4 regions of the Nocardia sp. NPDC059229 genome follow, and region 3 is predicted to be linked to each of the others. Evidence: riboswitches for the same ligand, from Rfam matches in the RefSeq annotation. Region 3 holds a riboswitch; each other region holds the start of a gene.

Region 1 (7,103 bases), on a different contig from region 3:
TCACGGAATCGGCCTCGACCGCTTCAATACGCTCCCCCGCCGCCGCGCGACTCATGCCTTGTACGAATGCTGCTGCAATGTCACCTGGGCCCAGAAGATCGCCGACGGCCGCCCGTACCCGGGCCACGCCGCACTCCAGACGGCCGCCGCGGCGGAGCTGCACGCCCTGTCCGCGATCGACCTGGAACGGGTCTTCGATTCCTGTGCGCACCAGTGGGTTTCGCAGCGCACCGTCGAGGAGCTGGCCCCGATCGTGCGCGACCGCCTCACCGAGCTGCTGGGCCCGGAGGAGGGCTATCCCGACTATTGATCCCCGGCACATCCACCGCAATCGCTCTACCCTGGTTGCCATGCGCAGGTCCCTGCCACCGGTCGCGTCGAAGGTCTCCGACACCTTGATCGCGCGCGGCCATCACGGGGTGATCATCACCCAGCCCAGTCCCACCCACACCGCGCAGGAAGCCGCCGACGCGCTCGGCGTGACCGTCGGGGCGATCACCAAATCGCTGGTCTTCCTGCTCGACGACGATCCGGTGCTGCTGCTGGTTTCCGGTGCGCACCAGGTGCATCTGAGCCGCACCGGGGAGCGCCTCGAGGGCACGCTCTCCCGGGCGCCCGCGGCCATGGTCCGCGAGGTGACCGGGCAGCCCATCGGGGGTGTCGCCCCGCTCGGGCACCCCACCAATCTGCCGACCTTCGTCGACACGGCGTTGTCGCAGTATCAGGAGTTGTGGGCCGCGGGCGGGCATCCGAACACGCTGTTCCGCACCACCTTCGGGGAATTGGTCCGGATCACCGCGGGCCTGGCCATCGATGTGGACTGAGCGCCACCTACAGGCGTGGACCGGGCAATTCCTTACAGGGTGGAATAACCGGGCGTTCGACCACGTAGTTTCGTGACGTGAGCGATTCCCCGACGCCCGGCACCGAGCTACACGTGCCCGACGATCTGAGCGGCATTACCGCGCAGCAGTACCGCGCCGCCATGCGGCACTATCCGGCCGGGGTCACCATCGTCACGCTCGAGTCCGACCAGGGTCCGGTGGGCTTCACCGCCACCTCGTTCGCCTCGCTCTCGGCACAGCCGCCGCTCATCTCGTTCAATATCGCCGAGACCTCCTCCAGCATCGAGGCCATGCTGCGGGCCGAATCGCTGGTGGTGCATTTCCTCGGCGAGCATCAGAAGCATCTGGCCCAGCGGTTCAGCCGGACCGCCGAGGAGCGTTTTACCGACCGGTCCCTGTGGACGACGCTCGGCAGCGGCGAACCTGTGCTGCACGGCACTCCCATCTGGGTCCGCGCCACGGTCCATCAGCTCCTCCCGATCGGCGACCACACCCTGGTCATCGGCCTGGTCACCCAGGTGAACGACAACACCGAGAACTCCCCGGCGGTCGGCCCGCTGGTGTATTACAACGGCGCGTACCACCGCGCCGAGATCGCCGACTGACTCAGGCGCCGACTCAGGCCGCGGCCGAGGCCGCCGTGCCGATGCCCAGCGCCGCCAGGATCGCCGCGCTCGCCTGCTCCAGCCGCACCCGGACGCGCGGCCGTCGCAGCAACTCCACCGCCCGCGCGGCCGCCACTGCCAGCAGGATCATTTCGATTGCCGCGACACTGGATTCGATGGCCCCGAGCGTGAGCGTGTTGAGGAATGTCACCCGGGTCAGGAACTGCGGCAGTACCGCGAGGTAGAACAATCCCACCTTCGGATTGAAGACACACGACAGCAATCCAGCAGCGAACGCCGAGCGCAGCGACGCCGGCGCACCCTGGGCCGGCGCGACATCCGCCCCGCCGGCCGCCGCGCCGGGCCCGCGCCGATGCGCCAGCAGCGCCCGAACGCCCAGGTACACCAGGTAGATTCCGCCGATCACCTTGAGCGTGCGATACGCGGTCGCCGACTGCTCCAGCAGCGCCGCGACCCCGGCCGCGACCACGGTGGCCCACACGATCCCGCCGAACGCCGAGCCCACCGCCGCCGCGATTCCGGGTCGCGATCCGGCCATCGAGAATCGCAGTACCAGAAAGGTATCCGGCCCCGGCGTGAGCGCGAGCAGCACACACAACCCCACGAAACTCAGTAGCAGCGGAAAACTCATGCCCTCCATGGCAACCCATCACCGTGGCCCGGCGCAAGGGTGAGATCGCTGACCCTGCCCCCGACGAACAGGGTCGACGACGCCCCGCGGAAATGACGAAGGCCGCCGCCCCTGTCGATCAACGGGGGTCGGCGACCTTCGGGGTTGCGAGTTTCAGTTCCGCGCGCTGAATTCCGCACCCAGCTCACGGAACAGATCAGTGTTCATCGTGAACGCCAGTCGCGCCTCGTCGAGTACGCGATCGACCTCGGGGCCGTCGAGGGGAAGCTGGTCGAGGGCCTCGCGGTAGTCGCGCTTGAACGCGGCCGGGTTGGCGATGTCCTCGAAGACGTAGAACCGCACGCCGTCGCCCTTCTTGGGCAGGTTCCACAGCTTCTCGGCGGTACCGCGAATGACCTGGCCGCCGGAGAGATCGCCCAGGTAGCGGGTGTAGTGGTGGACGACATAGCCGGCCGGCCAGTCGCCCGCACACTCCTCGATGCGGGCGGCGTAGGCGGTGGTGGCGGGCAGCGCGGTCAGTTCATCGCGCCAGTTCGCGCCGCCGAGGTGGGCCAGGTCGCCCTCCAGCGCGGCCAGCCGCGCCAGTTCCGGTTTGACGAACGGACCCGCGACCGGGTCGGAAGCCAGTGCGGCGGAGTGCTTTTCGAGGGCGGCGTAGACGAACCAGAGCTGGGCGGTGTACCGGTAGAAGGCCTCCACCCCGAGCTGCCCGCCGAGCATGTCGCGCATGAACGTGGAGTGTTCCGCCTCGTTGTGCTGCTGCTCGGTCGCGGTGCGGATGAGCGTCGAGAACGGGGTGCTGGTCTCCAGCATGGTCGGGCTCCTCGTGGTCAACTCGGGGGCACACCACTTTGGCTACCCTAACTTCGACTCGACCATACGCCCCAGCAACGTTCGCGCGATTCGAACTTTGCGGCCCACCCGATCCAACTTTCGGACGATTTTTCCGAAACGGATGTGCCGTACGCCACACCCCCTCAGGTCCGCTGCAGCTGCTGAGGCGCGGGCCTCGACACCCGCGCCGGCCGAGTCCGGCTATCGCGCCGAGTCGACGACCCTGTTCCTCTGGGAGGGCGTGACCCAGTACCCGACCGAGCGGGCCGTGCGCGCCACCTTCGCGGCGCTCGCCACCGCGCCCGCGGGCTGCATCCCGGCGGGGTGTCCGGACTGCCGCCGAATACGGCTGGCGCGTGCTCGAACAGGTCGGCTGCGCGGAATACAGCGCTTTATCTCACCCGCCGGCCGGAGCGGCGAACGGGTTCCGGACCTCGAACGATGCGTCTGGGCCGGGCAGGTCCGACCCCGCCGGGCCGCGCCGGTCAGGGTTGACAAGCCCGCGAGCCGTCTGCCAGTCTCTGCAATCAGGTCATGAGTACCAGCGTGAAGCCCCGGCTTGCTGGTCGGCAACCCTCCTCCGCGGTGGGGTGCTCCGGGTGACGACCGGGCCGACGCCCGACCGGGCGCGGCAAGCGCGGACTCTCGATCGATTCCTGTTTTCCCGATCGCGTGTCCATGAACCCGACGGGATTTCGTGATGACTGCTATCGCCGACCAGACCTGTGCCGCCCTCGCCACCGTCTCCGGCTGTGACCTGCGGGTCCCGCTGGTCCAGGGCGGGACGGCCGGCTACGCCAACTTCGACTACGCCGCCAGCGCACCCGCATTGCGGCAGGTCACCGACCGGGTCGCGGACCTACTGCCCTACTACGCCAGCGTGCACCGCGGCGCGGGTTACGCCTCCCGGGTCTCCACCGACTGCTACGAGTCGGCCCGCGGTTCGGTCGCCCGCTTCCTGAACGCGGCCGAGGACCAGGTGGTGGTGTTCACCCGCAACACCACCGACTCACTGAACCTGCTCGCCGCCTGCGTGCCCGGTGACACCGTGGTGCTGGACGTCGAGCACCACGCCAACCTGCTGCCCTGGACCCGGCGCGGCCGCCGGGTGGTTCCGGTCGGGGACACCATCGAGGAGACCATCCAGCGCTTGGTCGCCGAGCTGTGCTCGAAACCCGCTGCGCTGCTGGCGGTTACGGGCGCCTCCAATGTGACCGGCGAACTGCTGCCGCTGGAGCGGCTGGCCTGGATCGCCCACCAGTGCGGCACCCGCATCCTGGTGGACGCCGCCCAGCTGGCCCCGCACCGCCGAATCGACCTGCGCACCACCGGCATCGACTACCTGGCCTTCTCCGGCCACAAGACCTACGCCCCGTTCGGCGCGGGCGTGCTGGTCGGCCGCCGGGACTGGCTGGACGCGGCCGAGCCCTACCTGGCCGGCGGCGGCGCGGTGCGCGCGGTGAGCACCGAGGGCGTCGAATGGGCTCCCGCCCCGCAGCGCCACGAGGCCGGTTCCCCGAACGTGCTGGGCGTCGCCGCCCTGGCCGCGGCCTGCGACGCCCTCGCCGAGCTGGACGAGACCACCGTGATCGAGCACGAGCAGTACCTCACCCACCGCCTGCGCTACGGCCTGAAAACCGTTCCGGGCGTGAACTTCCTGCGGATCTGGCGCGACAGCACCGACGCGGTCGGCATTGTCGCCTTCACCGTCGACGGCTTCGAGCCCGGCCAGGTGGCCGCCTACCTCTCCGCCGAGCACGGCATCGGGGTGCGCGACGGCCGCTTCTGCGCTCACCCGCTGCTGTCCCGCCTCGGTGTCGATGCCGCCCTGCGCGCCAGCATCGGCCTGGGCACCACCGCCGCCGACGTCGACCGCCTTGTCGAGGCCATCGCGACCCTGGTGGCGCGCGGCCCGGCGTGGAATTACGCCCGCACCGAAGGACATTGGAACCCGGTCCCCGAGACCCGTCCCTTCGGCAGTTCGGCCGAGGGTGGGGCTGCCTGCGGTTTCTGAACCGGCCGGGAACCGGTCAGGGCACCATGTAGCGGGCCGCGAGCACCTCGACGAGTGGATCGTCGTCGGCCACCGCGTCGAGCACCTCGAGGTCGTCCTGGACGGAGAGCTGCCGGGTGTCCTCCTGATCGGGGTCCGGCGGCCCATCCTCTTCGAGCTGCCGGATCAGCTTCTGCCGCACGCGCTCCTTCAGCGAATCGCTCATAAGCAGAGCATGCCCCGCCTAAACCGGCGCGATCCAACTACCCCACGGTGTGTTCCGCACAACCGTGAAGACCAGGAGAAATGCCAGGGCCACCCACACCGCGTACCTGGGCAGCACCTGCGGTAGTCGCGGCGGCACCGGATTGCCCCGCCACCCGCGCACCACCCAGGCGCCCCACCAGGCGATGAAGCCCAGTGTCAGCGGGAGCAGCAGCACATTGCTGTGGATGGCGTCGAGGATCCGGCCATCGGTGAGGTTGTGCAGCCCGCGCAACCCGCCGCAACCGGGGCACCAATATCCGGTCAGTTCGTAGAACGGGCACACCCCGTAGGCCCCCTGCACATGCGGATCCCGGAAGTGCAGCAGCGCCAGCCCGCCGGCCACCGCCCCACCGGTCAGCAGCGGTAGCCCGACGCCGAGCCACCGCGGCCGGGCGGGCGTTTCCATGACTACTGCTGCCGTGGTGTCCACGACCATCAACGGTAGCCGCACCACCACCGCCCTGCCAGGTCGCACCGAACTTCGCACCGGGGAGAAGTCGAGCGTGCTTGGGTATGCTTCCCCAGCAATCGTTTTCGAGTTCGGGGGAATTCCACTCATGTCACAGCCACAAGGTGGCGGCCGGGCACGCGGCGCGATCGCCGTGGTCGGCGCCATCGTCGTGATCATTGCCATCAGGGTCGGTGTCAACGTCGTCGACCGGGCGTTCGGCCTCATCGGCCTGCTGGCCGTCATTCTCGTCAGCGGCGGCGTCTGGTTCGCGCTCAAGAAGAAGCGGGAGAACGAGCAGACCGCCGCGCCCATGTACACACCGGCGGGGTACACACCGGCGCCGAGCCCCTACGACCAGGCGAACACCCCGGTCAACGGCTACCCCGCACCGATCGGCTCCTTCCCGCCGCCGACCGGCGCGCCGGATCAGGGCTACCTGCCGCCGCCCAGTGGTCCGGCCGCGCCGGGCGGAGCCCAGGGGTTCGCGCCGCAGGGCTACCCGGCTCCGCAACCCCAGCAGGGTTACCCCGCGCCGAACCAGCCCGGCTATGCCGCGCAGCCATCGAATCCGTATGCGCCGCAGGGCTACCCGCCGCCGTCCGGCGGCTACCAGCAGCCGCCGAACTACCCCCAGCCGCACCAGCGCTAGTCCACCGCGCTCGGTTTCCGAACGGCCCGTACCGGATTCGATCCGGGGCGGGCCGTTCGCGTTCCGGCGTCAGCGAATCGGCGCGCGCTCCACCACCGGCGCGGTCAGCACCCCCGCGAGCATGTCCACGATCTCCCCCCACGCCGTCACGTCCCCCGCGGCCACCCGCCCGGCCTCCACGGCCCGCTCGTGGTCGGCCAGCAAGGCGAACAGCACGGTCGGCAAGGCGCGTAACCGCCGCAGCCGCAACCGTTTCGGCAGGTCGGTGAGTTCCCGCTCCAGCTGCTGCATGATCACCCGCACCGAGGTGCGCCGCGCGGATTCCAGATTGGCCGCGTCGGTGACGGCCCGATGGGTGTGGATCTGTTCGAGGAACCGCGCGTAGTGATTGATCCCGTGCCGGTCGCTCAGCTCGAGCATGGGAATGACCAGCGCCTCCAGTAGGTCGTGCACGCCGGTCGCACCCGTTCCGGCCTGTTCGGCCAGCAGTTCCAGCCGCCGCACCTCGAGGGTGGCGAGCCGGTGTTCGACCACGGCCTCGATGAGTCCGTCGCGGGAGCCGAAGTGGTACTGGATCGCCGAGTTGTTCCGCTGTCCCGCGGCTGCCGCGATATCGCGCAGCGGTACCGCCTGCCCCCGCTCGGCGATCAGCTGCTCCGCCGCGAGAATGATGCGCTCGCGCGCTTCTGTCACTGCCATTCGGACACCGTCACTGCCACCTGTCGATCCTTGCCACAGTCTGCACTGTAGCGTTCACCAGCGGATAAAGAACTTCTCCTTGACGATTAAGAATAAATGCTTAAAGCT
Region 2 (7,103 bases), on a different contig from region 3:
GCACCCACTGCCGGTCGCCGTCGCTGATGCCCAGGTCACGCTGGGCGAACGGCATGGAGATGGTGACGATGGTGGCGTCCAGCACCACCATCAGCTGGGCCATGGCGAGTACGCCCAGGGCCCACCAGCGCGCAGCTCCGCGCCGGTCCGAGCTTTGTGATCGATCTTCGAGTGTTGTGGTCGCGGCGGTCATGTCGTCTCCTCACGGACGGTCCGGGACACCCTCGACCATCTTGACCCCTGCAGCCAATTGGCGTCAAGAGAAATTTGTCGCACTGCGACAGTTGGCATAATGGGACATGAGAAGCGTTCGAACCCTTACCATGGAGGTATGTCGGAGTTGTCAACTCACCTCGGTGTGATCGCACGTCACCGGCCGGGCCTGCGTGAGCGGAAGAAGGAACAGACCCGGGCGCGGATCATCGATGTCGCCCTGCGGCTGTGCGACGACCAGGGCTTCGACGCCACCACCGTGGAACAGATCGCCGACGCGGCCGACGTCTCGCCGCGCACCGTGAACCGGTACTTCGACAGCAAGGAAGACATCGTCATCGCGCCCATCGCCGACTGGGCGCGGGCACACGCGGACGCGCTGCGCGAGCAGCCGAGCACCGGCAACGAGCTGAAAGCGCTGCTGGACAGCTTCCTGTCCATCGTGGACCGCGTCGTCGACCACGACGAACCGCTGCCCTTCCGCTGGTTCCAGCAGATGCAGCGCATCATCCGGTCCACCGCCGCGGTGCGGGCGTGCAGCATGGCCGCCACCGAGAACAAGACCGAGCAGACCGCGCAGGTGCTGGCCGAACGCCTTGGCACCACCGTCGCGGATCTGCGAGTTCGATTGCTGCTCGGCACCTTCCACGCCATCATGCGGGCCGGCACCGAATCGGACTCCGATTCCGGCTTCGCCGACGAGCGTCTGATCGAGTCACCGCGCAGCATGGCGGAGGCCGTGGTCGGCGCGTATCACGAATTCGTGCGCACCTGCGCGGGGCCCGCTGTGGCCAGCCCCACTTCCGAAACAGCGGCGTCCGCCCGCTAGAATCGCGCAACAGGTCAAGAGCATCAGCGTTAAGGCCCCGGCTTGCTGATCGGCAACCCTCCAGCTGCGGTGGGGTGCTCCGGGTGCAGACCGGGCGTTCGAAGGCCGAACGCAAGCGCAACTAGGAGGTCTACCGAAATGTGTTGTTGTCGAAGCCCATTCGCCTCTCGATAACGTCAAACTTCCGCCATTCGGCGACCTTGTTTTTGGAGCAGAACACATGAGTGACTCGACCGCGCCCGCGGCCGTCTCGGCTGACGGCACCCTGGATCCGGCCGGCTGGTCCTTCGAGACCAAGCAGATTCACGCCGGACAGGCTCCCGATCCGGCCACCGGAGCCCGCGCCCTGCCCATCTACCAGACCACCTCCTACGCCTTCCGCGACACCGATCACGCCGCCGCGCTGTTCGGGCTCGCCGAGCCGGGCAATATCTACACCCGCATCATGAACCCCACCCAGGACGCGGTGGAGCAGCGCATCGCCGCGCTCGAGGGCGGTGTGGCCGCGCTGCTGCTGGCCTCCGGTCAGGCCGCGGAGACCTACGCGATCCTGAATCTGGCTCAGGCCGGCGACCACATCGTGGCCAGCCCGCACCTGTACGGCGGCACCTACAACCTGCTGCACTACTCGCTGCCCAAGCTGGGCATCGAGGTCAGCTTCGTCGAGGATCCGGACGATCTCGAGCAGTGGCGCGCGGCCGTGCGGCCCAACACCAAGGCGTTCTACGGGGAGACGGTCGCCAATCCGAGCAGCTCGGTGCTCGACATCCCGGGCATCGCCGAGGTCGCGCACGCGGCGGGCGTGCCGCTGATCGTGGACAACACCGTCGCCACGCCGTACCTGATCCAGCCGCTGCGGCTGGGCGCGGACATCGTCGTGCACTCGGCCACCAAATACCTGGGCGGCCACGGCTCCGCGGTCGCGGGTGTGATCGTGGACGGCGGCAACTTCGACTGGACCGTGCGGGACGCGGCGGGCGAGTCCCGCTTCCCCGGTTTCACCACCCCGGACCCCAGCTACCACGGCGCCGTGTTCGCCGATCTCGGCGCGCCGGCCTACGCGCTCAAGGCGCGGGTGCAGCTGCTGCGCGATCTGGGCGCGGCGGTGTCGCCGTTCAACGCCTTCCTCATCGCGCAGGGCATCGAGACGCTGAGTCTGCGCATCGAGCGGCACGTGGCCAACGCCCAGGCGGTGGCCGAGTTCCTGGCCGAGCAGCCCGGCGTCGAGAAGGTCTACTACGCAGGGCTGCCCAGCTCCCCGTGGTTCGAGCGGGGCAAACAGCTGGCACCCAAGGGCGTCGGCGCCATCGTCTCCTTCGAGCTGGCCGGCGGCGTGGACGCCGGCAAGAAGTTTGTCGAGGCGCTGGTGCTGCACAGCCATGTCGCTAACATCGGGGACGTGCGCTCGCTCGTCATCCACCCGGCCTCCACCACGCATTCCCAGCTGACGCCCGCCGAGCAACTCGCTTCCGGTGTCACACCTGGTCTGGTCCGGTTGGCCGTGGGTATCGAGGGGATCGGCGACATCCTGGCGGATCTGCGCGCCGGACTGACGGCGGCGGCAAGTTGACCGTGAACATCGAATCGAGCACGTCCCGGCACGCGGCGGAGCTGCTGCTGCCGCCGCCCGACGGGACGCTCGGCAGCATTGCCATCGGGGATATCGAGCTCGAGACCGGAGCCGTCATTCCCGATGTCACGCTGGCTGTGCAGCGGTGGGGCGAACTATCGGCGAACGCGGACAACGTGGTGCTCGTGGAGCACGCGCTGACCGGTGATTCGCACGTGGTGGGCCCCGCCGACGTGCACCACGGCCAGGCCGGCTGGTGGGACGGCATCGTGGGTCCCGGCGCGCCGGTGGACACCCGCGAGTGGTGCGTCATCGCCACCAATGTGCTCGGCGGCTGCAAGGGCAGCACCGGGCCGTCCTCGCTGGCCGCGGACGGAAAGCCCTGGGGCGCAAGGTTTCCCGAGATCTCCATCCGCGATCAGGTGACCGCCGAGATCACGCTGTTCGACCTGCTCGGCATCGACCGCCTGGCCGCCGTGGTCGGCGGCTCCATGGGCGGCATGCGGGTGCTGGAATGGATGGTCGCCCGGCCCGAGCGGGTCGGCGCGGCCCTGGTGCTGGCGGTCGGCCCGCGCGGCACCGCCGACCAGATCGGCACCCAGACCACCCAGATCGCCGCCATCACGGCCGATCCGGACTGGCAGGGCGGCAACTACCACGGCACCGGGCGCGCCCCGATGACCGGCATGGGCATCGCCCGGCGCATCGCGCACCTGACCTACCGCACCGAGTTCGAGCTCGACCACCGGTTCGAGAACCATGCCCAGGGCGATGAGGACCCGTGGGCGGGTGGGCGTTACGCGGTGCAGAGCTATCTGGAGTACCAGGCCGACAAGCTGATCTCGCGGTTCGACCCGGCCACCTACGTGCTGCTCACCGAGGCCATGAACCGTCACGACGTGGGCCGTGGCCGCGGCGGTATCGCGGCGGCGCTGGGGTCCACGCCGGTGCCGTGCGTGGTCGGCGGGGTGGACTCGGATCGGCTGTTCCCGCTGCGCACCCTGCAGGAGCTGTCCGATCTGCTGCCCGGTTCCAAGGGGCTGGAGATCATCCGGTCCCGGGACGGCCACGACGGATTTCTGACCGAGACCGAGGCGGTCGGCAAACTCATGCTCGAGACGATGGATCTGGCCCGCGCCCAGCGCGAGTCGGACCGCTGAAACAACGCTGCCCGTCCGCTGCATCTCCGCTGCCTCACCGGAGGCGCGTTACCTCGCGTATCGTGTCCGTTTCGCGCGAATTGCCGTGACGCGCTTCCGGTTTCGCACACATGACACCTCCGTAACCGGCGGCCCGGAATACGTGTGCGCGAGGCTCGGCACACGTAATGTATTCAGGCATGACCGCCGCATTCGATGACATGGATCTACGCGATCTCGTCGATCTGCTCTCCGAGGACGAGCAGCGTGAACTTCGCCCGGCCATACTCCGTGTCCTGCACAGACTCCCGGACCAGGAAGTGTTGCGCCGTGAGCTCGGCCGCCGCATAACCTCGGTCTAGCAATCCCCCAGCGCCGCGGGTTCGCGGCCACCCCCGATCGAACATTCAGTGCCGCGACTCCGGTCGCGGCCCCGACCTCGGCGCGGTCTAGGTGACGCCGAGGCTGCTGATGGTCGCGGCCAGCGCAATGATCGCGCCGCCCAGCACCGTCAGCCAGGCGACGTCGAAACCCTTGCTGCGCACCGCGAGCAGACCGGCCCGGTCGGTCGGCAGAATCAGCCGCAGTGCCGCCGCCAGTAGCGTCCCGCCGCCGAAGAAGAAGGTGCCGCGCCGCCAGCGGTCCCAGGCCAGGAAGACCACGGCCACCACCAGCACCGCCGCTACCAGCAGTATGGGCAGATTGTTCCGGACGAACTCCCCCGCACGACTGCTACGGCTCTCGGGTGCGGCATGGGCTGGAGTCACCGGACGAGCTTATCCGGCCCTCTGCGATGCTGGAGCCCGTGTTCCATCTCGTGTTCTTCGAACCTCGCATCCCCCCGAATACCGGCAATGCCATTCGGCTGGCGGCCGGTACCGGCTGCGAACTGCACCTGATCGAACCGCTCGGCTTCGACCTATCCGAGCCGAAGCTACGCCGGGCCGGGTTGGACTACCACGACCTGGCCGTCGTCACCGTGCACAAGAGTCTCGCCGCCGCGTGGGATGCCATTCGGCCCGAGCGGGTCTTCGCCTTCACCGCGACGGCCACCACCCACAGCACCGATGTCGCCTATCGCTCGGGCGATGTGCTGCTCTTCGGGCCCGAGCCGACCGGGTTGCCCGAGGAGGTGCTCGCCGATCCCCGCGTCACCGAGCAGCTGCGCATCCCAATGCTGCCGGGCCGGCGCTCGATGAATCTGTCCAATGCCGCGGCCGTCGCCGTGTACGAGGCCTGGCGGCAGCTGGGTTTTCCGGGCGCGGTCTGAGTCTCCGGGATCAGTCGTCGATTTCGAAGCGCTTGAAGCGGGAGGTCGCGCCGCCGGTCAGGCGGACCGCGGATTTGGGGACGCCGTAGTGGGCGGCCAGCAGCTCGATGGCGGCCTTGTTGGCCTTGCCCTCCACCGCCGGGGCGCGGACGTACAGCTGCAGCGCGCCATCGTCGAGGATCTCGACCAGGGGCCCCTTCTTGCTGCCGGGTTTGATGGTCGCCCGGACCACTGTCGACACGCCGCACTCCCTTCCCGCGCCCGACCCCATTGTCGCGGACGGGGTCCGGGTTGACGGGTGGGGCCTGCGATACAGCGCACATGCTCGAGGACAGCGATCGAGGCGGGGACGTCGTAGTGTCGCAGGCGATGCCGCGGCGGCAGGAAGGTCGCCCGGGAAGGAAAGTTCAGATGGTCAAGCGTTTGCTGTTGCTGCTGTCGGCGGTGGCGGGGGTGATCCTGCTGGCGACGGGTACGGCCGCGGCCGGGCCGGTCACCGTTCACGACGATTCCAAGGTGCTCGATGTCACCAAGGTGACGAATGCCGCGCTGCAGCTGACGGATCCGGTGCAGATCTTCACCACCGAGAAGTACTCCGACGATCGGGCCAAGTTCGACACGGAGACCCAGACCCACGTCAAGAATCCGACCGACGTAGTGCTGGCCATCAATACCAAGACCAAGTGGCTGACCATCCGCACCGGCGCGAATTCCCACATCCGCGACACCACGCCCGCGGGGACCGCCTTCGGAAACGCGCTCGGCAGCGGCGATTACACGGGTGCGACCATCGCAGCGCTGGGCGCCTTGAAGACGGCCGCCGATCAGACCGCGCCCACCAGCGTCAAGGCCGGCAACCCGGCCCCCGCCCACCAGCCCGCCGCCAAGCCCGAGAGCAAGAGCAGCGGCTGGGGCTGGCTGGGCCTGCTGTGCCCGATCCTGGTCATCGGCGGCATCATCGCGGCGGTCGTCGCGTTCGTCCGCCGTCGCCGCGGCACCCCGCCGCCCCCGCCCGCCCCGTTCGGCGGCGGTGGTTTCGGCGGCGGCTACGCCCCGGGTGGCCCGGGCTACGGCGGCCCGCCCCCGCCGCCCTACGGCGGTGGCCGTCCCGGCATGAGCCCCGGCGCTGCGGCCGGTCTCGGCGCGGTCGGCGGCGCCCTGGGCGGCGGCCTGCTCGGCTACGAACTCGGCCGGATGGAAGGCGAACACGAGCGCGACCGCGGCCCGGAATACGGCCCGCCCCCGGAGTCCGGCGGCTACGGCGGTTACGACCCCGGCCCCCAGGAGTGGGGCGGAGGCGGCGGCGACTACGACTTCGGCGGCGGCAGCGATTTCGGCGGCGGTGACTCCGGTGGCGGTGGCGATTTCGGCGGCGGCGGCGATTCCGGCGGCGGCGACTTCTAGCCGTTCGCCGATCCAGGCGAAAACCCTTGGCGCACCCTGCATCTCACCCGAAGCGCGGGGCGCGCCGTTCGATGTGACAACCGGAATATGGTGCCGGCGGCCGCGTTCAGCGGAAGTCGCGAGAACGGCCCTCGATGCGCAGGTCCATGCGCTGCAGATGGTCGGCGACGATGGTGACCGCGCCCTCGGCGTTCTGCACCCGCCCGCGGATGAGCAGGGCGGGCGCGGTGGTGGCCAGGCGCCGGTAGCGGGCCCAGAGGCCGACCGAGCAGACCACGTTCACCATGCCGGTCTCGTCCTCCAGATTGAGGAAGGTGACACCGCCCGCGGTGGCCGGACGCTGCCGGTGGGTGACCGCGCCGCCGACGAGAACCCGGGTGCCGTCGCGAATGTCGAGCAGCTGCGCGGCGGGGATGACGCCGAGCGCGTCGAGGCGCTCGCGCAGGAATTCGGTCGGATAGCTGCTGGGCGAGAAGCCGGTGGCCCACACGTCGGCGGCGGCCAGCTCCAGCGCGCTCATCCCGGGCAGGGCGGGTGCGGTGGTGGCCGCACCGGTGCCGGGCAGCCGGTCGGGCCGTTCCCCGGCGGCCGCGCCCGCCGCCCACAGCGCCTCGCGGCGGGTGCCGCCGAGACTGGTCAGCGCGCCTGCGGTGGCCAGCGCTTCGGCCTGCGGCACGC
Region 3 (7,103 bases):
CCGCCGCGCCGGTGAGATCCCGCATGGCCCGGGCGATGACATCGGCCGGAAATTCCTCGTGCGACGCCACACCCTGGGTATCGGGATGCGCGAACCCCTCCGCGACCACTTCGAGCCAGGTGTCGAACTCGTCCTCGCGGCTGGGTTTCACGTCGACACCGTCAGCGACCACCGCGGCACGCTCGCCGCCGAGCTCCAGTCCGAGCACGTTCTCGAACAACACCAGCAGATAACCGCGCGCGGTGAGGAGTTCGCCGACACCCGGATCGCCGAGCTGCGAGACCTCGGCCTGTACCGGCGTCTTCCGTGCCGCGAACAACCGCTCGATCTCGTCGAGTTCCGACGGCTCGGGTATCCCCGCGAATCCGAGCCCGGCCACCTTGTTCAGCGGCGACCCGTCCTCGGCGAACGACGCCACCCCGCCCGCTACCGGTAGTACGAACCCCGCATCGACTCCCACACGGTCCGCGGCCGCCGCACTGCCCTTCGCAATGAGCTCCGCTTCGACCCGCTCGATCCGCGCCGCCAGCTCCGTCCCACAGAAAAGCGTTCCCTGATCACTCGGCATGCGCCCGAGCCTAATTCGGGTCGCACCGGACATGCTCGCGATTTTCCGTCCCGGGCGAGCCTGCTGCCCAGGTCGTCACGGAACAGCCTGCCGGATCCCATGATTGCCGCAGCTCGGGCGAGCGCCGATGGTGCCGGCCTACTCAGCGCCCGGGCTGCACCGGTCGGGTCGGCGCCGCCGCTGGGTATCGCGCCGTGCACGGTCCTGAGTGGGTGCGACGGTGGTCGGGTGTGGCCGTGGTCGGGTGGGTGGACGTGGGTCGTAGGGTCTGGGGGTGAGTGTTGATCGTTCGGGTGCAGTCACCGGTGGGCTGGTGGTCGGGTTCGACCTCGATATGACGCTGATCGATTCGCGGCCGGGGATTGCGGCGGTGTGGGATGCGGTGGCCGCCAGGACCGGGGTGGCGATCGATTCGGAGCTGGTGGTGTCGCGGCTCGGGCCGCCGCTGGCGCACGAGGCGGCGCAGTGGTTTCCGGAGCACGAGGTGCCGGGGATCGTCGCGATGTACCGGGAGTTGTATCCGGATCTGGCGGTGCACGCGGCGGAGCATCTGCCGGGGGTGGTCGACGCGCTGGCGGCGGTGCATCGGGCCGGTGGGCGGGTGCTGGTGATCACGGCGAAGAACGGGCCGCACGCACAGTTGCATCTCGATCATCTCGGGCTGGCGGTCGACGAATTGGTCGGCGGGGCCTGGGCGGAGGAGAAGGGCGAGGTGCTGCGGGAGCGCGGGGCCTCGATCTATGTGGGGGATCATCTCGGCGATGTGCGGGCGGCCAAGGTGGCCGACGCGGTGTCGGTGGCGGTGACCACCGGGCCCTATGCGGCCGAGGAGCTGTCGGCCGCGGGCGCGGATGTGGTGCTCGGCGATCTGACCGAGTTCCCGCGCTGGCTGGCCGCCCACCTCGCCGCGCAACCGGCTGACTAGCAACCGTTCTCGGCGCACCGGCCGCGCGCGGTGCGGGCGTTCACGGATAGATCGGCGGGGCGAGCGCGAGGGCCACGGCGTGCGAGGGGTCGAGGGCGGGGATCGAGGCGTCGACCGCGTGGCCGTCGGCATCGTGTACCTGCCAGCCGCGCAGTGATACGACCGGAATACCGCGGTGGTTCGCCAATGCCAGCTCGGACAGGGTGCCCCACGAGCCGCCGATGACGATGATCGCGTCGGCCGAGGCCACCAGGATCGCATTGCGGGCCTCACCCATATTCGTATAGATCGCCGCGGTCAGGCCCGGGCAGACCGCGTCACGATCCGTGTCGGGACGGATGCCGAGGACGAGTCCGCCTGCGCCGGAAGCGCCTTCGGCGACGGCGGCCATCACGCCCGAACCGCCGCCGCACAGCACGGTCGCACCCGCCGCGGCGAGCAGCCGGCCCACCTCGCGGGCGGCCGTGGACTCGGTGTCGGTGCAGGTGCTGGGGCCGCAGACGGCAATTTGCAGGGGTGGCAAGGGCTTTCCTCTCGTCGGTGTGGACGGGTCGTTGGCATCAGGGTGATTCGAATGGTGTCGGCGCGGGGTGGCCGCGGCTACCGTTCTGCCCACGGTCACGAGTATCAGCATGTTCGAGCCCCGGCTCGCTGATCGGCAACCCTCGCACGGCGGTGGGGTGCCCCGGGTGACGACCAGGCGGCGTCCACGCGGACCCCGCAAGCGCTAGTCGAAGGAGCACAGGTCCATGTCTGGATGCCGCCCGGCCAACGGCTGAGGCCCAGCGCCCGAATTCCATGCGGGCGATTCTCTTTCCCGCACCGTACGCCTTCGGCGGTCGCGGTCGAGTCCCCATGCCCCGGCGCGGTGTCGGTGCACGAGTGCAGAGGTAGCAATGAGCAGGAACTGGTCCGGGTCGCGTGGATTCCGGGTGTTGGTGGGTGTGGCGGCGGTGACCGCGGTGGCGGGGCTGCTGTCGGCGTGCGGGAACGAGTCGTCGGACAGCAAGTCGGACACCGTGTACTTCGGGGTGTCGGGCCCGAAGACGGGCGGGTCGGCCGAGTACGGGCGGCTCTGGCAGCAGGGCTTCGACCTGGCCCTGGACGAGATCAATGCGGCGGGCGGGATCGACGGCAAGAAGGTCGCGCTGAAATGGGAGGATTCGCAGTCGGATCCGAAGCAGACGGTGCCGATCGCCACCAAGTTCGTGGGCGACAAGTCCATCATCGCCGAGCTCGGCGACTTCTCCTCGCCCGCCTCCATCGCGGCCTCGCCGGTGTACAACCGCGGCAAGCTGGTGCAGTACGGGTTCACCAACTCCTCGGTGGATTTCACCAAGGGCGGCGACTACTCCTGGAGCCCCTCCATCACGCTGGACGTGTACATGGAGCGCAATGCCGAGTGGGTGCGGTCCAAGGCGAAGAAGGTCTCCGTCGTCTACCTCGAAACCGACTGGGGCAAGCAGGCTTTCAAATTCTTCGAGCAGTTCGCCAAGGAGAAGGGCATCGAGATCGCCTACTCCTCGGCCATCCTGCCGGATTCGCAGGACTTCCGGCCGGTGCTGATCAAGGGCCGCGACGCCAACCCGGACGCCTTCGTGCACCTCGGCTACGGCCCGGACGGCGCGCTGGTGGTCAAGCAGCTGCGTGATGTCGGGTTCACCGGCCAGCTGTTCGCCGGCCAGAACACCCCGCAGTTCATCGATCTGGCGGGTGCGGCGGCCGAGGGCGACATCGTGAACGGCGTCTTCACTCCGTCGGATCCGAGCCCCAAGATCCAGAGCTTCGTCACCAAGTTCCGGGCCAAGTTCGATACGGACCCGGGCGATTTCAACGTCTACGCCTACGACGCGCTGAACGTGCTGGTGAAGGCCGCGAAGACCGGCGGCGCCACCCGCGAGGGCGTGCTGAAGGGCCTGCGCGAGATCAAGGACTTCGACGGAATCGGCCTGGGCACCTTCGCCTTCGACCAGCAGACGCGGCGGCCCAGCGGCGTGAAGCCGATCGAGCTGGAACTGCGCAGCGGCAAATTCGTCCCGGTCGGAAGCGCCAAATAGATGTTCGACACGCTCATCGCGGGTCTGGTGCACGGCAATGCGTACGCGCTCATCGCCGTGGGCATCACCCTCATCTTCGGGGTCAGCAATGTCATCAACTTCGCGCACGGCTCGATCTTCGCGTTCGGTTCGGTGCTGGGCTGGTGGCTGATCGCCCAGCACGGCGTGCCCTGGTGGGCCGCGCTGGGCGTGGTGGTGGCGGCGACGGCGCTGGTCGGCGTTGCCATCGACATCCTGGCGGTGCGGCCGCTGCGGCGGGCCCCTGCCATTGCCGCCCTGCTGGCGACGGTGGCGGTCGGGCTGATCATCGAGAACGTGGTCGCCCTGGTATTCGGACCCGACACCCGGCCCTTCCCACAGGTCTTGCCCACCAACAACTTCCGGGTCGGCGGGGTGCGGTTCGGCACCTCCGATGTGGTCATGTTCGCCCTCACCCTCACGGTGATGGCGGGACTGTGGGCCTTCCTGCGGTACAGCCGCCACGGTTTGGCCATTCGCGCCACCGCGCAGGACCCGGACGCCGCCGCGCAGATGGGCATCGGCGTGGGCCGGGTGCAGTCGCTGGCCTTCGCCATCGCCTCCGGACTGGGCGGGCTGGCGGGCATCTTCGTCGGCCTCTACAACTCGAACATCTCGCCGACCAGCGGCGGCATCGTCGGCATGACCGGATTCGTGGCCGCCACCATCGGCGGGCTGGGGTCGATTCCGGGCGCGGTCATCGGCGGTTTCGTGCTCGGGCTGGTGGAGGCGTTCGGCATCTACTGGTTCGGTGACGGCTACCGGGATCTGATCACCTTCGGCCTGCTGGTGATCTTCCTGGTGCTGCGGCCCGGCGGCCTGCTCGCCCGGCCGCCCGCCATCGAATCCGAGCCCCTGACCGGCACCTTCCTCGGGTCGGGACGGGAACTGCGGGTGCGCTGGTGGCATGCCCTGATCGCGTTCGCCGTTGCGGGCGTGGCGATTCCGCTGATCGCGGACGACTACGGCATCTCGGTGGGCACCCAGATCCTGGCCTACGCCATCATCGCGGTCTCCATGACGCTGGTGGCCGGGTCGGCGGGACAGCTGGCCATCGGGCAGGCGGGTCCCATCGCCATCGGCGCGTACACCTCGGCGGTGCTGACGGTGTCGCACGGCTGGGCCTTCCTGCCCGCCATCGTGGCCGCGGGCCTCGTCGCGGCCGTGGCCTCCTCGGTGCTGGCCGCGCCGCTGTGGCGGCTGGGCGGGCACTATGTGGCCATCGCGACGCTGGGCATCGGCATCGTGACGGTGGCGATCATCCGCAACTGGGAGCCGGTGACGCGCGGCAGCTACGGCATCTTCGGGATTCCCGCGCCCAGTCTGTTCGGGTACGAATTCACCACGCACACCCAGATTTTCCGGCTGGAGCTGGTGGTGCTGGCCATCGTGCTGGCGGTCATCGTCGGCGTGCAGCGGTCCCGGCTGGGGATCGCCATCCGGGCCATCGGGGCCGACGAGGTGGCCGCCCGCTCGGCGGGGGTGCCGGTGCGCGACTACAAGGCGCTGGCCTTCGCGGTGGCGGCGTTCTTCTCCGGCATCGGCGGCGCGCTGCTGGCCCACCAGTACTCCTACATCGACCCGACGGTGTTCAACCTGCCGATGTCGCTGCTGGTGGTGACCATCCTGGTGCTGGGCGGTACCGCCTCGCCCTACGGCGCGGTGCTGGGCGCGGTGGTGCTGATCGGGGTGCCGGAGCTGCTACGGCTGGCGCCGTCGTGGCGAATCGTGTTGTACGGCTTGGTATTGCTGCTGGTGGTGCGGTTCCGGCCCCAGGGAATTCTGGTGAGGAGGAATCGTGTCCCGGTCAACGCCTGACGTGCTCGAGGTCACCGGTCTGCGCCGCTCATTCGGCGGCGTGCGAGCCGTGGATGGGGTCGAATTCTCCATCGCGCCGGGTGAATTCGTCTCGATCATCGGCCCCAACGGGTCCGGAAAGTCGACGACGGTCAATCTGATCTCCGGCGTGCTGAAGCCGGATGCCGGGGCAGTCCTGGTGCACGGCACCAGGATTCGCCCGGGCCGCCCGGAGGCGGCCGCCGCGGCGGGCATCGCCCGGACCTTCCAGAACGGCCGCGTGTTCGGCAACATGACCGTCCGCGAGAACGTCGATGTCGGCCTGCAGCCCACGCTGCGCGCCGCGCGGCCACTGCGTGCGCTGGCGAATGTGCCGGTGCTGAAATGGATTTCGCTGCTCGCCGAGCTGGGGGTGGCGCTGGCGCCGACACCGGCGGCGCGCGCCGAGCAGCGGGCGTCGGCCGCTCGGATCGACGCGCAGCTCGCGCGGTTCGAGGAACGCCTGGTGCCGCGCGCCGGCCATCCCACCTACACGCTGTCCTACGCCAATCGCCGCCGCACCGAGATCGCGCGGGCGCTCGCCGCGGAACCCGGCCTGCTGCTCCTCGATGAGCCCGCCGCGGGCATGAACCAGACCGAGACCGCCGAAATCGGCAGGCAGCTGGCCGCATTGAAGGCCCAGGGCCAGACGGTGCTGCTGGTCGAGCACAAGATGGACCTGGTCCACGACCTGTCCGACCGGGTGCTCGTGCTCGACGAGGGGCGCATCATCGCCCAGGGCAGACCCGCCGAGGTGCTGGCGGATCCGCGCGTCATCGAGGCCTACCTCGGGCGCAGCCGGGCCGGCGGGAAGGTCGGCGCGGATGTCTGAATTCGACGAGAACGCCACGCCGATCCTCGAATTCGACCGGGTGGTGGTGCACTACGGCCCGTCCCGGGCGCTCGACGAGGTCTCCCTGCGGGTGCGGCCCGGCGAGATCGTCTCGCTGCTGGGCGGCAATGCCTCGGGCAAGTCGACCACCATGAAAACCGCGCTCGGCCTGCTGAAACCGTCCTCGGGCGTGGTGCGCATCGACGGCACGGACGTGAGCACGACGCCCCCGTCGGCGCGGATCCGGGCCGGGCTGGCCTCGGTCCCGGAGGCCCGGCGCGTCTTCCCGGCCATGACCGTCGAGGAGAACCTCTTCGTCGGCGGCTACATCCGCAAGGAGCGCCGCGCGGTGCTGACCGCGCGCGCCGCCGAGCTGTTCGACCACTTCCCGCGCCTGGCCGAGCGGCGCGCCCAGCGGGCGGGCACGCTCTCCGGCGGCGAGCAGCAGATGCTGGCCTTCGCTCGCGCGCTCATGAGCAAACCGCGCCTCATCTGCATGGATGAGCCCACCATGGGATTGTCGCCACTGTTCGTCGATCGGGTGCTGGAGGAGATCGCCCGGCTCAATCGGGAGCTGGGCCTGGCCATCCTGATCGTCGAGCAGCAGGCGGAGCTGGCCCTGAGCATCGCGCACACCGCCAATGTGCTGCGCACCGGGCGGATCGTGCTGCACGGCCCGGCCGCGGAACTCGTCGGCGATCCGGCGGTGCGCGACGCCTACCTCGGAAAGGTGACCACATGACCCCGCAACGGCTCGGCTTCTTCACCCGCCTGGTCCGCACCGATCCGGCGGAGGACGCGGGCACGGTGTACCGGCAGGCGCTCGAGCAGATCGGGCTGGCCGAGCGGCTCGGCTACGACACCGCC
Region 4 (7,103 bases), on a different contig from region 3:
GCACGCCATCGGTAATCCCCACGGCCGCACGACCTTCCGGGCCCATCGCCCGGTGGGTGGTGGTGGCCGGATGCGTGATCAGCGTCTTCGCATCGCCGAGGTTGTTGGAGATGTCGACGATGCGCAGGCGGTTGAGCACCTCGAAAGCGCGCTTCTTGGCCTCGTTCTCCGACGCCTTCAGCTCGAAGGTGATCACCGTGCCGCCGCCGGACATCTGACGCTTGGCCAGCTCGTACTGCGGGTGCGAGGACAGGAACGGATACTTCACCCACGCCACGGCGGGATGGGTCTCCAGGAACCCGGCGATCTTCAGCGCGGAGTCCACCGACTGGCGCAGGCGCAGCGGCATGGTCTCCAGACCCTTGAGCAGGGTCCACGCATTGAAGGGGCTCAGCGCCGGACCGGTGTGGCGCATCAGGCTCTTCACCGGGCCGTCGATGTAGTCCTGCGGTCCGAGGATCGCGCCGCCGAGGACGCGGCCCTGCCCGTCGATGTGCTTGGTGCCCGAGTACACGGTGATGTCGGCACCCAGGTCGAAGCCGCGCTGCAGCAGCGGGGTGGCGAAGACGTTGTCCAGCACCACCTTCGCGCCCGCCGCGTGCGCGAGATCGGAGACCGCGCGGACATCGGTGAGGGTCTGCATGGGGTTGGAAGGGGTCTCGAAGAAGACGGCCTGGGTCGGCACCGACAGCGCCTGCTCCCACTGGTCCAGATCCTCGCCGTCGACGAAGACGGTCTCCACGCCCCAGCGCGGCAGGATCTCGTTGGCCACCACGAAGCAGGAGCCGAACAGGCTGCGCGCCGCCACCAGCCGGTCACCCGCGGCGAGCAGCGCGCCCAGCGCGGTGAACACCGCCGACATGCCGGAGGCCGTCGCGAAACAGGCCTCCGCGCCGTCGATCAGGCGCAGCCGCTCCTCGAACATGGCGACCGTCGGGTTGCCGTAGCGGGAGTAGACGAAGTGCTCGATATCGCCGGTGAAGGACGCCTCGGCCGCCTCGGCGCTCTCGTAGACGAAACCCGAATTGAGGAACAGCGCCTCGGAGGTCTCGTCGAAGCCCGAGCGCCGGGTGCCGCCGCGCACGGCCTGCGTGGCGGGGCCGACGCCCTCGGGGAGCGGTTTGTCGAAGGAACCACCGGTGATCATGACTGCCTCCCTGCGATCCGTCCGGACACGAAACTCATGACTGACGCCAGGGCAGGCCGTCGGCCCGCCAGCCCGTGCCGCCGCGATGCCCCTGACCGTCGAGCGCACCCTCGAAGCCGTCGACCACATTGAAGGACGGGGCGATGCCGAGGGTGGTGGCGGCGGTCGCCGCGCCGATGGAGCGCTGGCCGGAGCGGCAGATGAAGATGACCGGCGCGGCCGAGTCCTGGCCGCGATCGCCGAGCGCCTGCTTCAGCTGATCGGTGAAACGGGTATTGGGCGTGCCGGAGACGTCCACCCACTCGATCAGCGCGGTCGGCCGGCCGATGCCGCTGGTGTCGGGCACCCCGACGAACCGCCACTCGGCTTCGGTGCGCACATCCACCAGCACCGCATCGGGGTTGTCGCGCAACAGTTCCCACGCCTGCTTCGGCGTGATGTCACCCGCGTAGCTCACTTGTACCTCCTGTGAATCCGCACTTGCCGCACCGCTGTCCGATGCGTGGCCAGGTCGTCACCCGGAGCACCCCACCGCGGAGGAGGGTTGCCGACCAGCCAGCCGGGGCTTGACGCTGGTACTCATGACCTGGGTTGAGATTGCCGAAAAAACGGCCCCACTGTCAAACCCCGGCCGCGACTTCGGCCGTTGTCAGGAATTGCAGACCAACCAGCGGGAATTCTCCCGGGTGAAGTGCCAGGTCGAGGTGGTTTGGGCGCCGGAGACCGTGAAAGTGACCTGCGCCGTGGCCTTCTCGCCGTCGACGGCCGGGTCGGCCAGCTTGTCGAACGTGATGGTCCCCCCGGTCGCGGCCGCGACCTCGAGCGGCGAGGCGTTCTCGTCGAATCCCTTGCAGGACAGGGTCGGATCGTACTTGCCGGTCTCGCTACGGGACTTGATGAAGTTGCCTGCGGCCACCGCGAGCCGATCGGAATCTGTGACATTCTTCTCAACCGGCGAGACCAGCGTCGCGATCACGATGCCCAGGATCACGACCGCGATGACGCTCGCCGCCACCAGGAACGGCCACATGCTGCGGGCCTCGTTCTGATCGATCGGAACCGATGTCTCCCCGGCTGTCTCCTCGGCGTCGCTCATGGGTAGATCATGCCTGGTCGCCGCCGTCCGCCCGGCACGGCATTGCCACGGTTCGGGCCTCGGCATTCCCACAGTTCACGGCCCTGCGCGTGAAGGGCCCCGTGCGCCATCGATAGAATCAGCAGAATTTCCGCCCCAGGCGCGGGAATAGCAAGACTACGCAGCAACGCTGCAGCGTCGGGGGCCAACGGCGGTCACCGAAGCCAGGACGTCAACTTAGCCTAAGCTAAGAACGACGGCTGAGTTTTGACGACAAGTTAGTTTCGACCCAAAGGGTGCGCGGAAGAATGACCGAACAGAGTGCAGCGACCCGCCCGCTACGCATTGCGATCGTGGGCGCAGGCCCGGCCGGTATTTACGCCGCCGATGCCTTGATGAAGTCCGATGCCGAGGTGAGCATCGACCTCTACGAGCGCATGCCCGCGCCCTTCGGCCTCATCCGCTACGGCGTCGCGCCCGACCACCCGCGCATCAAGGGCATCATCACCGCCCTGCACAAGGTCCTCGACAAACCGCAGGTCCGACTGCTCGGCAATATCGACTACGGCGTCGACATCAACCTCGAGGACCTGCGGCAGTTCTACGACGCGGTCATCTTCTCCACCGGCGCCAACGCCGACCGCGCCCTCGAGGTGCCGGGGATCGACCTCGACGGCTCCTACGGCGCCGCCGACTTCGTGTCCTGGTACGACGGCCACCCGGACGTGCCGCGTACCTGGCCGCTGGACGCGGAGAAGGTCGCCGTCCTCGGTGTCGGCAACGTCGCCCTCGACGTGGCCCGCGTGCTCGCCAAGACCGGCGACGAACTGCTGCCCACCGAGATCCCGCCGAACGTCTACGAGGGCCTGCAGGACAACAAGGCCCTCGAGGTCCACGTCTTCGGCCGCCGCGGACCCGCCCAGGCCAAGTTCACCCCGCTCGAACTGCGCGAACTCGACCACTCCCCGACCATCGAGGTCATCGTCGACCCCGAGGACATCGACTACGACGAGGGCTCCGAGGCCGCGCGCCGCCACTCCAAGCAGGTCGACATGATCTGCAATACGTTGGAGCAGTGGGCCATCCGCGATGTCGGCGACCGCCCGCACAAGCTGTTCCTGCACTTCTTCGAGAACCCGTCGGAGATCCTCGGCGCGGACGGCAAGGTCGTGGGCCTGCGCACCGAGCGCACCCAGCTCGACGGCACCGGAAACTGCAAGGGCACCGGCGAATTCAAGGACTGGGACATCCAGGCCGTGTACCGCGCGGTCGGCTACCTGTCGCAGAACATCCCGCTGCTGCCCTTCGACGACCAGGCCGGCACCGTGCCCAACGAGGCCGGGCGCGTGCTCGTCGACGAGGACGCCGACGGTGCGGCTCGCTACATGCCCGCTACCTACGTGACCGGCTGGATCAAGCGCGGCCCGGTCGGCCTCATCGGCCACACCAAGGGCGACGCCAACGAGACCATCGCCTGCCTGCTCGACGACGCCGCGAACTTCACCCCGGCCGCGCGGCCGGAGCTGGAGGCGGTCACCGAATTCCTCGAGCACAAGGGCATCCCGTTCACCACCTGGGCCGGCTGGTACCGCCTCGACGCGCACGAGCGCGCCCTGGGCGAGCCGCAGGGCCGCGAGCGGGTCAAGGTCGTCGAGCGCGACGAGATGCTCGCCGCCTCCGAACCCGGCAAGGTTTCCTGACCAGCTCCGGGCAAGGTGTCCTGACCAGCGCCAATCCGGCTGCCGGACAAGGTTGTCCACACATGTCACCGTTCTGAGGCATGCTGATCACGTGTTCGATGCCCATCTCCACATCTTCGATCCGCGGTTCCCGCTGGTCGAGAACGAGGGCTACCTGCCCGACCCGTACACCATCGCCGCTTATCGCAAGCGCATGTCCCGCTTCGATATCGACGGTGGCGCCCTGGTCAGCGGGTCGTTCCAGGGCACCGATCAGAGCTATCTGCTGGCCGCCCTCGCCGAACTCGGCGAGGGCTGGGTCGGTGTCACCAATCTGCACGTGGACGCCACCGACGCCGAGATCCTCGAGCTGAACCGGGCCGGGGTGCGGGCCATCCGGTTCAACCTCAAGCGCGCGGGCGGCGACATCGTCGGGCTCACCATGCTGGCGCTGCGGGCCTACGAACTGGCCGGCTGGCATGTGGAGCTCTACATCGACGGGTCCATGCTGGGCTCGCTGGAACCGGTCATCACCAAACTGCCCAAGCTGTCGATCGACCATCTGGGCATGTCCGACGACTGCCTGCCCTACCTGCTCAACCTGGTCGACCGCGGGGCCAAGGTGAAGGCCTCCGGCTTCGGGCGGGTGGCGATGAATGTGGGCTCGGCCCTGCGCAAGATCCACACCGTCAACCCCGAGGCCCTGATGTTCGGCACCGACCTGCCCGGCACCCGGGCCGGACGGCCGTTCCGCGACGCCGATATCTCGCTGCTCGCCGACGCCGTGGGCTCCGATCTGCACCGGGTGCTCGAGGACAATGCCCGCGCGTTCTACGGGCTGCCCGCCAAGGAACGCCTGTTCGAGGACCCGAACCCGACCATGCGCCTGGCCGCGGGCGAAGCGCCCACCCTGCGGCTGCCGCGCTCGGAGCTCCCCGGACCCCCGCCCCCGCCCACCCTGCCGCTGCCGATCATCGATCGCTAGCGCAACGGGCCACCCCCTGAGGGCCGCGGAGACGTCGCGTTATTGTCATACCGTCAACACCGGTGTGTGAGCCGGTGCGCAGGATTCGACGACGAACCGAGGTAGGGCGTGAGCACTCCATCCACCGCCAAGCAGGGCCCGCTCGCGGGCATCCGGGTTGTTGAACTGGCCGGCATCGGCCCCGGTCCGCACGCGGCACTGCTGCTCGCCGACCTCGGCGCCGACGTGGTGCGGGTGCAGCGTCCCGGCATGCTGCCCGGCTTCATGGAGCGTCCGCAGTGGCGCGGCCGCACCATCGTCGAGGCGAACCTGAAGGATCCCGCCGACATCGAGCAGGTGCTCGGGCTCATCGAGAAGGCCGACGTGCTGCTCGAGGGCTTCCGGCCCGGCGTCACCGAGCGCATGGGGCTGGGCCCCGACACGGCGCTGGAACGCAATCCGCGCCTGATCTACGGCCGCATGACCGGCTGGGGCCAGTACGGCCCGATGGCCGACCGCGCCGGACACGACATCAACTACATCTCGCTCACCGGTGTGCTGAACGCCATCGGCCGCAAGGGCGAACGCCCCGTGCCGCCGCTGAACATGGTCGGCGACTTCGGCGGCGGTTCCATGTTCCTGGTCTTCGGCATCCTGGCCGCGCTGGTGGAACGCCAGAACTCCGGCAAGGGCCAGGTCATCGACGCCGCCATGATCGACGGCGCACTCGCGCTCTCACACATGATCTGGGGCATGAAGGGCGTCGGCCTGTGGTCCGACGAGCGCGGCACCAACCTGCTCGACACCGGCATGGCCTTCTACGACACCTACGAGACCTCCGACGGCAAGTACATGGCCGTGGGCTGCATCGAGCCCCAGTTCTACGCGGAACTGCTGCAGGGCCTGGAGATCTCGCCCGAGGGCCTGCCCAACCAGCTCGACCCCAACGGCCAGGACCAACTGCGCAAGCTGTTCACCGAGAAGTTCAAGACCAAGACCCGCGACGAGTGGTGGGCGATCTTCGAGCACACCGACGCCTGCACCACCCCGGTCCTGACTTTCACCGAGGCCGAACAGAATCCGCACATCCAGGCCCGCACCGGGCTGATCGACATCGACGGCGTCGTGCAGCACGCCCCGGCCCCGCGCTTCTCGCGCACGCCGGCGGGCATCCCGACCCCGCCGCCGAACGAGGGCACCCCGATCGAAACGGTCTGGGCGGACTGACCTTCCGCGCACGGCCGAACGCCCCCTATGGAATTCCACAGGGGGCGTTGACTTTTCCGATGCGGCGGGTGGCTCCCGGACTTACGGGGCGACGAGCTGGATGTCGAGCTCGATGGCGATCTTGTCGCTCAGCATGGCGTTGGGCATGCCCGGGGCGACGTCGAACTCGCTGCGCTTGATGGTGCCGGAGGCGGTGAAGCCGGCGTGCTCCTTGTTGTCCTGCGGGAAGACCTGCACGCCGCCCCACTCGACCTCGAGGGTGACGGGCTTGGTGATGCCGCCGATGGTGGCCTCACCGGTGACCTCGAACTCCTCGCTCAGGGCGACGGGCTCGGGGACGCGGAAGGTCAGGTGCGGGCGGTTGGCGACATCGAGGATGTCGGCGCTGCGGACGTGGCCGTCGCGCATCTCGTTGCCGGTGTCGAAGGAGTCGAAGTAGATGGTGGCCTCGATGGCGGCCTCGCCGGCCTCGTTGACCACGAAACCGGTCTCGAAGCGGTTGAAGCGGCCGCGGACCTTGGAGATGCCCAGGTGCTTCACGGTGAAGTTGACCGAGGAGTGGGCGGCGTCCAGGGTCCAGGAGCCGGGGGCGAGGGTGGTCTGCTCGGAAGTCGTCATGTCAACCACTCTAAGTGGACTCCGGTCCGCTTATCCACACCGTGGTTATCCGGGGACTGCCAGGGCGCGGATAACGGAACCAGGACCAGGCAGTATGGATGGGTGTCCCGTTCCGAATTCGCCGAGTTCCTGATCGCCCGCCGCGCACAACTGCAGCCCGAGGACGTCGGACTGCCCGCCGGGCGGCGACGGCGCACACCCGGCCTGCGCCGCGAGGAGGTGGCCGCGCTCGCCGGTGTCAGCGCAGACTACCTGGCCCGCCTGGAACAGGGACGCGACACCAACCCCTCCACCGCCGTGCTGGCCGCCCTCGCGGAAGCCTTGCGGCTCAACGAGATCGAGAAACACCACTTCGGCAAGCTGGCCCTCGGGCTGGAACAGAAGGCTTCCTGC

Evidence for each region. A riboswitch is a leader RNA that binds a small molecule or an ion and turns the genes downstream of it on or off. The one in region 3 is predicted to bind S-adenosylmethionine.
Region 1: linked by a shared signal. The riboswitch ahead of ACFXHE_RS15240 (aminotransferase class V-fold PLP-dependent enzyme) and the one ahead of ACFXHE_RS43185 (ABC transporter substrate-binding protein) in region 3 are both predicted to bind S-adenosylmethionine.
Region 2: linked by a shared signal. The riboswitch ahead of ACFXHE_RS10545 (bifunctional o-acetylhomoserine/o-acetylserine sulfhydrylase) and the one ahead of ACFXHE_RS43185 (ABC transporter substrate-binding protein) in region 3 are both predicted to bind S-adenosylmethionine.
Region 4: linked by a shared signal. The riboswitch ahead of ACFXHE_RS33320 (rhodanese-like domain-containing protein) and the one ahead of ACFXHE_RS43185 (ABC transporter substrate-binding protein) in region 3 are both predicted to bind S-adenosylmethionine.

What each region holds. Positions count from the first base shown of each region.
Region 1 is NZ_JBHZAK010000005.1:378,462-385,564, forward strand. It holds gene ACFXHE_RS15215 (2-oxo-4-hydroxy-4-carboxy-5-ureidoimidazoline decarboxylase) at 1-310, shown strand, start outside; gene ACFXHE_RS15220 (YbaK/EbsC family protein) at 351-824, shown strand; gene ACFXHE_RS15225 (flavin reductase family protein) at 902-1,450, shown strand; gene ACFXHE_RS15230 (LysE family translocator) at 1,464-2,102, opposite strand; gene ACFXHE_RS15235 (heme oxygenase (biliverdin-producing)) at 2,256-2,915, opposite strand; SAM riboswitch class IV at 3,467-3,580, shown strand; gene ACFXHE_RS15240 (aminotransferase class V-fold PLP-dependent enzyme) at 3,637-4,950, shown strand; gene ACFXHE_RS15245 (hypothetical protein) at 4,967-5,155, opposite strand; gene ACFXHE_RS15250 (DUF2752 domain-containing protein) at 5,174-5,626, opposite strand; gene ACFXHE_RS15255 (hypothetical protein) at 5,754-6,296, shown strand; gene ACFXHE_RS15260 (TetR family transcriptional regulator) at 6,366-6,995, opposite strand.
Region 2 is NZ_JBHZAK010000003.1:372,610-379,712, reverse strand. It holds gene ACFXHE_RS10555 (MFS transporter) at 1-193, opposite strand, end outside; gene ACFXHE_RS10550 (TetR/AcrR family transcriptional regulator) at 332-1,042, shown strand; SAM riboswitch class IV at 1,055-1,166, shown strand; gene ACFXHE_RS10545 (bifunctional o-acetylhomoserine/o-acetylserine sulfhydrylase) at 1,263-2,612, shown strand; gene ACFXHE_RS10540 (homoserine O-acetyltransferase) at 2,654-3,772, shown strand; gene ACFXHE_RS10535 (hypothetical protein) at 3,952-4,113, shown strand; gene ACFXHE_RS10530 (DUF3017 domain-containing protein) at 4,201-4,518, opposite strand; gene ACFXHE_RS10525 (tRNA (cytidine(34)-2'-O)-methyltransferase) at 4,557-5,021, shown strand; gene ACFXHE_RS10520 (DUF167 domain-containing protein) at 5,032-5,292, opposite strand; gene ACFXHE_RS10515 (hypothetical protein) at 5,433-6,425, shown strand; gene ACFXHE_RS10510 (error-prone DNA polymerase) at 6,532-7,103, opposite strand, start outside.
Region 3 is NZ_JBHZAK010000047.1:4,807-11,909, forward strand. It holds gene ACFXHE_RS43170 (GNAT family N-acetyltransferase) at 1-568, opposite strand, end outside; gene ACFXHE_RS43175 (HAD family hydrolase) at 843-1,493, shown strand; gene ACFXHE_RS43180 (TIGR00725 family protein) at 1,534-2,016, opposite strand; SAM riboswitch class IV at 2,110-2,226, shown strand; gene ACFXHE_RS43185 (ABC transporter substrate-binding protein) at 2,390-3,550, shown strand; gene ACFXHE_RS43190 (ABC transporter permease) at 3,551-5,386, shown strand; gene ACFXHE_RS43195 (ABC transporter ATP-binding protein) at 5,367-6,236, shown strand; gene ACFXHE_RS43200 (ABC transporter ATP-binding protein) at 6,229-6,978, shown strand; gene ACFXHE_RS43205 (putative FMN-dependent luciferase-like monooxygenase) at 6,975-7,103, shown strand, end outside.
Region 4 is NZ_JBHZAK010000018.1:86,511-93,613, forward strand. It holds gene ACFXHE_RS33315 (O-succinylhomoserine sulfhydrylase) at 1-1,147, opposite strand, end outside; gene ACFXHE_RS33320 (rhodanese-like domain-containing protein) at 1,182-1,604, opposite strand; SAM riboswitch class IV at 1,619-1,734, opposite strand; gene ACFXHE_RS33325 (hypothetical protein) at 1,797-2,243, opposite strand; gene ACFXHE_RS33330 (FAD-dependent oxidoreductase) at 2,531-3,922, shown strand; gene ACFXHE_RS33335 (amidohydrolase family protein) at 4,014-4,886, shown strand; gene ACFXHE_RS33340 (CaiB/BaiF CoA transferase family protein) at 4,995-6,092, shown strand; gene ACFXHE_RS33345 (YceI family protein) at 6,174-6,710, opposite strand; gene ACFXHE_RS33350 (helix-turn-helix domain-containing protein) at 6,813-7,103, shown strand, end outside.